DNA from 3 places in the Nonomuraea sp. NPDC049419 genome. Region 2 is predicted to be linked to each of the others. Evidence: riboswitches for the same ligand, from Rfam matches in the RefSeq annotation. Region 2 holds a riboswitch; each other region holds the start of a gene.
The links. A riboswitch is a leader RNA that binds a small molecule or an ion and turns the genes downstream of it on or off. The one in region 2 is predicted to bind cyclic di-AMP.

Region 1 (3,266 bases), on a different contig from region 2:
ACGAGGCCGACCTCGTCCCCGCCATCAACCAGATCGAGCTCCACCCCTATTTCCAGCAGCGGCAGATGCGCGAGTTCCACGAGGCCAACGGCATCCTCACCGAGGCGTGGAGCCCGCTGGGGCAGGGCAGGGGGCTGCTCGACGACCCGGCGCTGCGGGTGCTGGCCGACAAGCACTGCAAGACGCCGGCGCAGATCGTGCTGCGCTGGCACCTGCAGCTCGGGAACGTGGTGATCCCGAAGTCGGTGACGCCGGCGCGGATCGCCGAGAACATCGACGTCTTCGACTTCATCCTCGACGCCGAGGACCTCGCGGCCATCGGGGCGCTCAGCCGGGGGCAGCGGCTCGGGCCCGACCCCGACTCGTTCGAGTGACGGATGTGACAAAACGACATTCCTGATATTTCCGGCACCACCGACATAAGCCCATATTTGCCTTCCGTATACGATCGCCGGCGTGCGAGATTTCACTTGGGGAATAGCCGCCACCGGCGGCATCGCCCGTACCGTGGGTGCGGCGATCGTGGCGGAGCCGGGCATGCGGGTGGCCGCCGTAGGAAGCAGGAACCCGGCCAGGGCGCAGGCCCTGGCGTCGGCTTTGGGCGCCGAGTCGGCGTACGGGTCCTACGAGGAGCTGTGCGCCGACCCGGCGGTGGACGCGATCTACGTGGCCACCCCGCACGCCCAGCACCTTCAGGTCGCCGAGGCCGCCATCGCGGCGGGCAAGGCGGTGCTGTGCGAGAAGCCGCTGGCCGCGACCGTGGACGACGCCGAGAAGATGGTGCGGCTGGCCCGCGAGGCCGGGGTCTTCCTGATGGAGGCCATGTGGATGCGGTTCAACCCGCTCATCAGGCGCATCAAGGAGGATCCCCGCTTCGGGGAGATCCGGTCGGTGCAGGCGAGCTTCGGCTTCGCCCATCCGTACGACCCGGCGCACCGCCTGTGGGCGCCAGAGCTGGGCGGCGGGGCGCTGCTGGACCTCGGGATCTACCCGTTCGGGCTGGCCCAGCTCATCCTGGGCATGCCCACCGACCTGCACATCACCGGCTCCCTGGCCCCGAACGGCGTTGACGCGGAGGCGGCCGGCGTCTTGCGTTACCCCGGCGGGCGGCACGCTCTCGTGGCCACCTCATTGCTCGGGAATTACCCGAACGGGGCCAGTGTTGTAGGTACTCAGATGCGGGCGGACATCCAGGCGCCGTTCTGGGCACCGCAGCGGATCGTCCTCTCCGGGCCGGCGATGGAGCCGGAAGAGCACGTGCTCGACCCGGCCGACAACGGTTACGCCGGAGAGCTCCGCGAAGTCCGCGCCGCCACGGCCGAAGGCAGGACCGAATCCTCGATCATGCCGCTTGACGAATCCCTTGCCATGATGGGGCTTCTGGCCAAGGCGCGCAGTCAGCTCGGCTGACTTTACTTTTATGGATTTGTAATCCTCTTGCCTCATGTATTACCTTATGGGGCATCTTGAGGCATACGTCCGGTTTGTCCGGCTATGTCAGACCATCGCACGACACATCACAGGATCGTCCTGTGACCGCTGAATCCGCCACGTGCGGAACCGGGGACCCATGTCCTTTGGGGTGAATCGGCACTTCGGTGCCGTAGGGCAGCTTCCACGCCCGAACCCGTCAGCTAACCCGGTAAGCGGCATGGAAGCAAGGAGTAACCCCCTCGATGGCCAAGCATCGTCTTACCGCTGTCTCGAAGAGCACCATCGCCCGCGCCGTCCTCGGCGCCGGCGTCCTGGCCTCGGCCTTCGGCGTCCCCGCCGCGGCCCACGCCGACACCTCCACCGCCGTCGCCGCGGCCACCGCCGCGAAGCACCCGGCCACCGCGCTCGCCGCCCACAAGGCGAGCGAGCGTGACGAAACCAAGATCACCGCCACCGCCGACCAGGTCCTGGCCGTCGCCAGAGCGCAGGTGGGCGTCTCCGAGAACGCCAGCGGCGGCGGGACCAAGTTCCAGCAGTGGTACGCCAACTCCCAGCGTGCCGCCGAGACCGTCGCCCGTGACGGCGGCAGCCGCGCTGCTTACCTGAACGCCGCCTGGTGCTCGATGTTCGTCTCCTGGGTCGGTGAGCACACCGGCGCCCGCCCGCAGGTCGGCTGGGACGCCTGGACCGTCGCCCACGCCAAGTGGTTCGCCGCCAACAAGCGCTTCGGCCACGAGGCCAAGCCGGGTGCCGTGGTGTTCTTCTCCTGGAAGGGCGGCAAGTCCCTGAGCGACATCCAGCATGTGGGCTTCGTCGTCAAGGACAACCACGACGGCACCATCTCCACCATCGAGGGCAACACCGGCAACGGCAAGGTCGAAGAGCGGGTCCGGCCGAAGTCGCAGGTCGTCGGCTACGGCTACCCCGAGTACGCCGGCTGACCCTCCCCCGTCGCGTCTCTCTTCGTGACAGCGGAACGCGCGCCCCTTCCCGGGGGCGCGCGTTCGTCATGTCAGGAGGTCGGCGTACGGCCCCGGTGTCTCGCTGAGCTGGTCGTGGCTGCCGCACTGCACGATCCGGCCTCGGTCGAGCACGACGATCAGATCCGCCATCCGCACTGTGGGGAAGCGGTGGGTGATCAGCAACGTGACGGCTCCCGGATGGCTCTTGGCCGCCTCGGCGTAGCGGGCGAAGACCGCGCTCTCGGCCGGTGCGTCCAGCGCGGCGGTCGGCTCGTCCAGCACCAGCAGCAACGGCTCCGTCCGCATCGACCCGCGGGCCAGGGCCAGCCGCTGCCACTGCCCGCCGGAGAGCCGTACGCCGTGCTCGAACGTCTCCCCCAGCTCTGTCTCCAGCCCCTGAGGCAGCCCGGCGACCACCTGGCCTGCGTCGGCTCGTTCCAGCGCCCCCGCCACGGCCGCGGGGTCGTGCAGCTTCGGCAGATCCCCCACGCCGACCGTCTCGCCGGCCGCCAGCTCGAAGCGAGCGTGATCCTGGAAGACCGCGCCGACCCTGGCCTGCCACGCGTCCTGCGCGAGGTCGCCGAGCGGACGGCCGTCCACCAGGATCGTGCCGCGCGACGGCCGATGCAGCCCGCACAGCAGCTTCACCAGCGTCGTCTTGCCCGACCCGTGCGTGCCGACGAGCGCGACCGTGGCCCCCGCGGGCAGGTGCAGGTCGAGGTCGTGGAGCACCTCGCGGGACGTCCCCGGGTAGGTGAAGGAGAGCCCGGCCAGCGTGATGCCGCTGCGCAGCACCGGCGGCGGCGCTGCGGCGCCTCGATCCTGATGACGGGCGGCCGCGTAGGCGCGGAGCCAGGCGAGGCGGGTGGC
Region 2 (3,266 bases):
TACACCGGGCCGGCGTCGGGGAGCGCGGCGGCGGTGCTGCGGTTCGCGTACGCGCAGGTCGGCAAGCCGTACGTGTTCGGCGGCACCGGGCCCGGCGGGTACGACTGCTCGGGGCTCACGCAGGCGGCCTGGCGGGCCGCCGGGGTCTCGCTGCCCCGGACGACGTGGCAGCAGTGGGCCTGGGGCCAGAGCCGGCGGGTCTCCCTGGACGCCCTGCAGCCCGGCGACCTCATCTTCTCCGAGGGCCTCGGACACGTCAGCATTTATGCGGGTAACGGGCAGATCGTCCACGCGCCGCAGACCGGCGACGTCGTCAAGGTCGTCAAACTCTCCGCCTACGGCCGCAACCTCGTCGGCGCCATCCGCCCGTAACCCGACATCCGGCTCCGGGCTCCGGGCTCCGGGCTCCCAGCTCGCAGCTCCGGGCTCCCGGCTCCCGGGCGATCCGGCCGCTCAAGCCCGGCCGCTAAGGTTTTTGTCCGGCCGGGTAAGCCCCGGCGGTTCGGCCGCCGGGGGTTACTACGTGACCGCGGGGGTTCCGGCCTGGCGCCGGCTCCTGACGCTCGCGCTTGGCACGCCCCTCATCGCAGTCGCGTTCAGCATCAGCACTCTGCGCACGCGGAGGCCGCTCGGCTGTGATCCGTGTCGCAGCTCATCTACGAAGATCCATAGTTTCCAAGTTCCTTGATCCACCTGGCTGCGACGGGTATGACCTCTTGATCGGTCACTACTAGGGCAAGTCGTACAAAGGGCGGATTTTTTCGGAACGGCGTCCCTCGTGTCCGGCAGGCCGGCGGGGGGAGAAGAGTGTTCGCGTTTGTGACCGGTGTGACTCATGTGACTGCTGGGACCTGACAGAAGCCGGCGAAAGCAAGTGTGAGTGAGGTCACATTTTGGTCACAAGGCCTGGGGTTCCAGCAGGGGTTTCAAGTCTGACAAATCCCGCTATCTGATCTTTACAGGGGCATTCACGCTTTGCCGATCCTTGACCCTTCGGCGTAGCTTCTGGCGTCGTCGCGGTGAACAAGCCATGTCGCCGCGAACCGGCATCGGTCCCTCCCGATGTGAGACAGATCAAAATCCGCCGGTCGGCCCTGATATCCCCATCGCACTTCTGATCGGGGTGCCGACCTGCCGAATCCGTGCAGCCAGGAGGCACGGAGCCGGGGACCCAGCGATCCCACGTTCCCCAAGGGATCAGGGGTGAATCGGCGCGCCCATCGCGCCGTAGGGCGACTTCCACGCCCGAATCCGTCAGCTAACCCGGTAGGCGTTCGTGGAAGACACAAGGAGAAATCCTGTCTAACTCCCTGCAGAACCCCCGCCTGTCCCGCCTTGCCCTGAGTGGCGTAGCACTCACGATGACCGTGACGGCCGGAGGTATGGTCCTCCATGCCCCGGCGGCCCAGGCGGCGACGACCCGCGAGACCAGTGCGGCGGCCGGCGCGACGGTGAAGGCGGCGACCACCGCCCGCACCACGGCGTCGGCGAAGGCCCGTAAGAAGGCCGCCAAAGCCGCCCGGCAGAAGGCGAGGGCCGGCAAGGCCGTCGCCGTGGCCAAGAAGCAGATCGGTGACCCGTACCGTTACGGGGGCACAGGACCTGGTTCGTTCGACTGCTCAGGCCTCGTCCAGTTCGCCTGGAAGAAGGCCGGCGTCAAACTCCCGCGCGTGACGAACAGCCAGTTCGCCCGCACGAGGAAGAAGGTCTCCTGGCGCAATCTCAAGCCAGGCGACCTGATGTTCTTCAACGGGCTCGGCCATGTGGGCATGTACGTCGGCAAGGGCAAGATGATCCATTCACCGCGGACAGGTGAACGGGTACGCATCGACAAGCTGAGCGGATGGCGAAGGTCGTCCTTCGTCGGCGCCGTCCGTCCCGGCGTGTGAAGAAGCCCCGTCCGGATCCTCCCCGATCCGGACGGGGCTCTCGCGTTCCCGAGCCCTGACCCGCAGGGCAGCGCATACGATCGGGCACTGTGTCCGAGCAGGTGAGCCGACGAGTCGCGGTGACCGGCCTGGTGCTCCTCGCCGTCTCGGCCGCCGCTCCGCTGCCTGACGCGCCCGTCCTGCCTGCGCGGGCGCGCGACCTGTGGCCGGGGCCCCACGTCGTACGCCGCGGCCGGTGGTCCACGGTCGTGGGCCACGACGCCGCGGGGCTCGACGAGCTGGCGCGCAGGGCCGACACGGCGGGCCGGCGGGTGTCGGCGGTGCTCGCCCGCCCCGTACGCCCCCTGATCGTCGTCCCGGCCGACGCCCGCGAGGCCGCACGCCTGGCCCGGGTGGGCGGGGTGGACGGGCTCGCGGCGGTGGCCGACGGCACGCGGGTGATCGTCGTCCCCGAGGCGTTCGCCACCCTCAACCCCGTCGGCAGGGACGTCGTCCTCGCCCACGAGCTCACGCACGTCGTCGCCGGCACCGACGGCCTGCCCGTCTGGCTGTACGAGGGCTTCGCCGACTACGTCGCCTACCGCGACGCCGGACTGCCCGTGGCGACGGCCGCCGCCGAGCTCGCCGCCGAGGTGCGCGCCGGGCGCCTCCCGACCGTTCTGCCCGGACCTGCGGCTTTCGCGGCGGACGGGGGTGACCCGGCCGGGCTCGCGCGGGCGTACCAGGAGGCGTGGCTGGCGTGTCGCTTCCTCGCTGACCGGTTCGGTGAGGGGACCCTGGTGAGGCTCTACCGTGCGGCCCGCGTGGACGGGGCCGATCGGGCACTCGCCGCGCTCGGGCTCTCCGTCGCGACGCTGACCGCGCGGTGGCGCGCGTACGTGCGGGATCAGCTCGTGTGAAGGGGAGGCAGATGAGCGAACGACAAGACCCGGACGACCGGGAGACGAACCACGCCCCGGAGGAAGAGACCCGGGATGCGGAGGGCGCCCTGACAGCGGTGGGCGCCCCAAGCTCACCGGCCACGGAACCCGCCGCTAGTGATCCGGCGAGCAGCGGGCCGAACGAGGGGAAGGCCCGCGGCGGCGGGCCGGACAGCGGAGCGGCCGCCGGGAACGGCGGCGAGGAGCGCGGAAAGGGCCGGAGCGGCGGGCCGGACGGCGGGGCCGCCGGGAACGGCGGCGAGGAGCGCGGAAAGGGCCGGAGCGGCGGGCCGGACGGCGCGGGCGCCGGAGGCGGGGGGAAGGGTGCGGGGATGGACGAGCGGGGGGTGACCACGCCGGCGCTGCGCCGTCAGGCGGGCGTGGCGCTGGCGCTGCTGGGCATCGTGATCATCGCCGTGGCCGCGTTCACCACACCGTGGCACGTCCTGACGGGCGG
Region 3 (3,266 bases), on a different contig from region 2:
TCGTCCAGCTCGTAGCCCGGTGAGCCGATCGTCGACCAGGTCACCACCGACTGGTCGAGCACGCCGGCGCGGTCGGCGGGCGGCGGCGTCATGAGCGCGGTCATCGCCTCGGGGGTGGGCGGGGCGACGTCGGGTCCCGGCGTGGACATGATGGAGGTCAGGGTCAGCACCCGCTCGGGGTGCTCGATGGCCAGCGTCTGAGCGATCATGCCGCCCATCGAGGCGCCCACGACGTGCGCGGACGGCCAGCCGATGGCGTCCATGAACGCGGCGGTGTCGGCGGCCATGTCCGTCAGCGAATACGGTGCGGGCGCCCCCGGCTGGGGGACGCCCGCGTCGTGGATGTGCGTGGACAGTCCCGCGTCGCGGTTGTCGAACCGTACGACGTGGTGTCCCTGCTCCGCGAGGAGCCGGCAGAGCCCTTCGTCCCACTGGATGAGCTGGGCGCCGAGCCCCATGATCAGGAGGAGCGGCCGCCCTGTGGGTGAGCCGAAGCTGTCATAGGCGATCTCAATGCCGTTTGCGGCTACACGGGTCGTCACGCAGGCCAGAATGTCATTCTGGTACGTGTGGCGTAAAGCCGTCAGCGGGCGGCCGGTACGGCGATGCCACCGGCCTGGGAGTTCTGCTCCTGGTCGGCGGGCGGGGGCGCCGGGTTCCTGTCACGCCTGGACCAGGCGCCGGTCGAGAACGGGACCGGGTGGTTCTTCTTGCCCACGCCGTCGCCCCACTTGGTGATGACGTACTCGACCTCGATGTGGCCCTGGCCGCCGACGCCGTCCACACCGAGCGTGCTGGAGTTGAACCTGCCGCCGGTCAGCTCGGCGAACGTCTTGGCGTCGAGGTCGAGCATGATGCCGCGGTTGGAGGGCTCGCCCGGCCCGCGGTCACCGACGAAGAAGGGCGCCTTCTTGCCCTTGTAGACCACGTAACCCTCGGTCATCAGCGGCCAGCTCGGGCTGGCCGCCAGACCCTTCTGCATGGGCTTGCCGCTGGCCGGCAGCCCGGTGTCACCGGCCCGGCCGGAGGCGTCGTCCCAGAAGTACGAGGCCGTGGTCGAGCCCTTGAGCAGGATCTTCTTGTCTTTGTCGGGGGTGTCGGCGTGCGCGGCCGTACTGGCGCAGGTCAGCATGCCGACGCAGCAGGCGGTCAGCGTGGCGAGGGAACGCAGGCTGAAACGGGCAGACATGAAGCAGCAAAACCCTTCACGAGGGGACGGGGGAGTTGCGCTCGGGCGCGAGGGGATGGGGGCGCGGCGGGGCGGTGGACCCCGCGGCGCTACGCGGAGCGCAATTGACGAGCCTGGGGAAGGGGGCCGCTCAGCGGGCGGCCGTCAAAGAGCGGTCTGGGGGTACGACGCGCTGGAACATGTAATACGTGATCCTCTCCATCACGCCTACCGGGTTAGCTGACGGGTTCGGGCGGTGGAGTTGCCCTACCGGCCGCGCTGGCCGGATTCACCCCGAATGCGGGTGGTTCCCCGGTTCCCGAATGGTTCGGGATTCGGCGCCAGCCGGTCGTCCGTCTTGGGTAAGGACTAGGTCACCGGCTGGTAATGGCGAACACTCTAACGACGGGATCGGACACCCGCAAACGTTTCACCACGAATCGGATAAAGATCTACCTTCAGCGGGAATGCATACAAAAGGGGGCACGGCATGCCGTGCCCCCTGAGGATTCGGTCCTCAGCCGCCGCTCTTGCGCCTGAACGATCTCTTATTGGCAGCCGGCCCGTGCGCCCCGTGAATCTTCGATGGGTCGACGCCCCTGCCACCCGCGCCCGCGCCCGCCTGCTGGCTGCGCTTGCGCTCCAGCGCTTCGCGGAACTTGCGCTTCATCTCGTCCTCGGGAGTTTCGCTGACTTCCGGCTCCGGTGTATCCGCCATGAGGACCTCCATGGTGTTGGGGACACTCAAAGCTTCGCACGCCCCCGCTCATGACGCGAAACCGGCCTCCACCGTGTCTTCAGGCCGCCGCGGCGGCCGGTCCGCCGACTCTGCCGGGTCCGCGAGCCGCCTGTCGGGCAGCGCCACCAGCGCGACCAGGGCGATCACCGCGCCCGCCACCCCGAGCGACGGCACGACCAGGGCAGCGGAGGAGGCGTGCGCGGCTGCGGCGCCCGCCCCGCGTACGCTCGCGGCGAACTCCGCCGTGTAGAGCGTGCCGCCGACGGCCAGCGCCACCGAGCCGCCGATCTGCCGGAAGAAGGCCAGGTTCGCCGAGGCGACGCCGAGGTGGCGCGGCTCCACCGACTGCTGCGCGGCCACCGTCAGCCCGGACAGCATCGGCCCCATGCCGAGCCCCAGCGGCAGCATCCACAGCGCGACCGCCGGGCCGGGGCTGTCCACCGCCAGGTTGAGGCAGAGCAGCGCGCCCGTGACCAGCAGGAACGGCGAGACGAGCAGCCACGGCTTGTACCGCCCGGTCCGCGACATCAGCGCGCCCATGAGCACGCTGCCGGCGACCATGCCCAGCGTCAGCGGGTAGATCCGCAGCCCCGACTCGGTGGCGGCCACGCCCAGCGCCTCCTGGAAGTAGCGGGGCAGGAAGACGACGCCCGCGTACATGCAGAAGGCCGTGACGAACGAGATGAGGTTGACCAGCGTGTACGACCGGTTGGCGAACAGCTCCATCGGCATGATCGGGCTGGCCGCGCGCCGCTCGACCGCCACGAAGACGGCCAGCAGCACCAGCGCCAGCAGGATCGGCCCCGCCACGGCCGCGTCGGTCCAGGTGTGGCCGTCGAGCCCCTTCTCGGTCAGGCCGAGCAGCAGGGACGTGACGGCCACGGTGAAGACCGCGATGCCGGCGTAGTCGGGCCTGCCGCCGCCGCCGGCGCCGGGCCGGCGCGGCAGCCGCAGCACGATGATCGCGATCAGCACGAGGCCGATCGGCACGTTCACGTAGAACGCCCAGCGCCAGCTCGCGTGGTCGGTGAACAGCCCGCCCAGGAACGGCCCCGCCAGGAACGACAGCCCCATCACGCCCCCGAGCGCCCCCTGCACGCGGGCGCCGCCCGAGCGGGGCGGGAACATCTCCATGACCAGCGCGATCGACAGCGGCAGCAGCGCGCCGGCGCCGAGCCCCTGGAGGGCGCGGAAGGCGATGAGCTGCGTCATGTCCTGCGCCGCCCCGGACAGCGCCGAGCCGATGAGGAACACCACCATGCCGATCAGCAGCAGCGGCTTCCTGCCGTGCTGGTCGGACAGCCGCCCGTAGAGCGGCACGGTGACCGTGGAGGTCAGCAGGTAGGCGGTCACCGCCCA

Region 1: another riboswitch for cyclic di-AMP. It lies ahead of AB0K12_RS40425 (CHAP domain-containing protein); the one in region 2 lies ahead of AB0K12_RS13900 (C40 family peptidase).
Region 3: another riboswitch for cyclic di-AMP. It lies ahead of AB0K12_RS17710 (hypothetical protein); the one in region 2 lies ahead of AB0K12_RS13900 (C40 family peptidase).

The regions. Positions count from the first base shown of each region.
Region 1 is NZ_JBFAQB010000022.1:18,106-21,371, reverse strand. Features, by position in the region: gene AB0K12_RS40435 (aldo/keto reductase) at 1-374, shown strand, start outside; gene AB0K12_RS40430 (Gfo/Idh/MocA family oxidoreductase) at 457-1,410, shown strand; cyclic di-AMP (ydaO/yuaA leader) riboswitch at 1,528-1,664, shown strand; gene AB0K12_RS40425 (CHAP domain-containing protein) at 1,677-2,375, shown strand; gene AB0K12_RS40420 (ABC transporter ATP-binding protein) at 2,442-3,266, opposite strand, start outside.
Region 2 is NZ_JBFAQB010000003.1:850,607-853,872, forward strand. Features, by position in the region: gene AB0K12_RS13895 (NlpC/P60 family protein) at 1-372, shown strand, start outside; cyclic di-AMP (ydaO/yuaA leader) riboswitch at 1,123-1,288, shown strand; gene AB0K12_RS13900 (C40 family peptidase) at 1,383-1,889, shown strand; gene AB0K12_RS13905 (hypothetical protein) at 1,979-2,788, shown strand; gene AB0K12_RS13910 (M48 family metallopeptidase) at 2,800-3,266, shown strand, end outside.
Region 3 is NZ_JBFAQB010000005.1:114,195-117,460, forward strand. Features, by position in the region: gene AB0K12_RS17705 (alpha/beta hydrolase) at 1-542, opposite strand, end outside; gene AB0K12_RS17710 (hypothetical protein) at 584-1,189, opposite strand; cyclic di-AMP (ydaO/yuaA leader) riboswitch at 1,379-1,519, opposite strand; gene AB0K12_RS17715 (DUF5302 domain-containing protein) at 1,686-1,886, opposite strand; gene AB0K12_RS17720 (MDR family MFS transporter) at 1,935-3,266, opposite strand, start outside.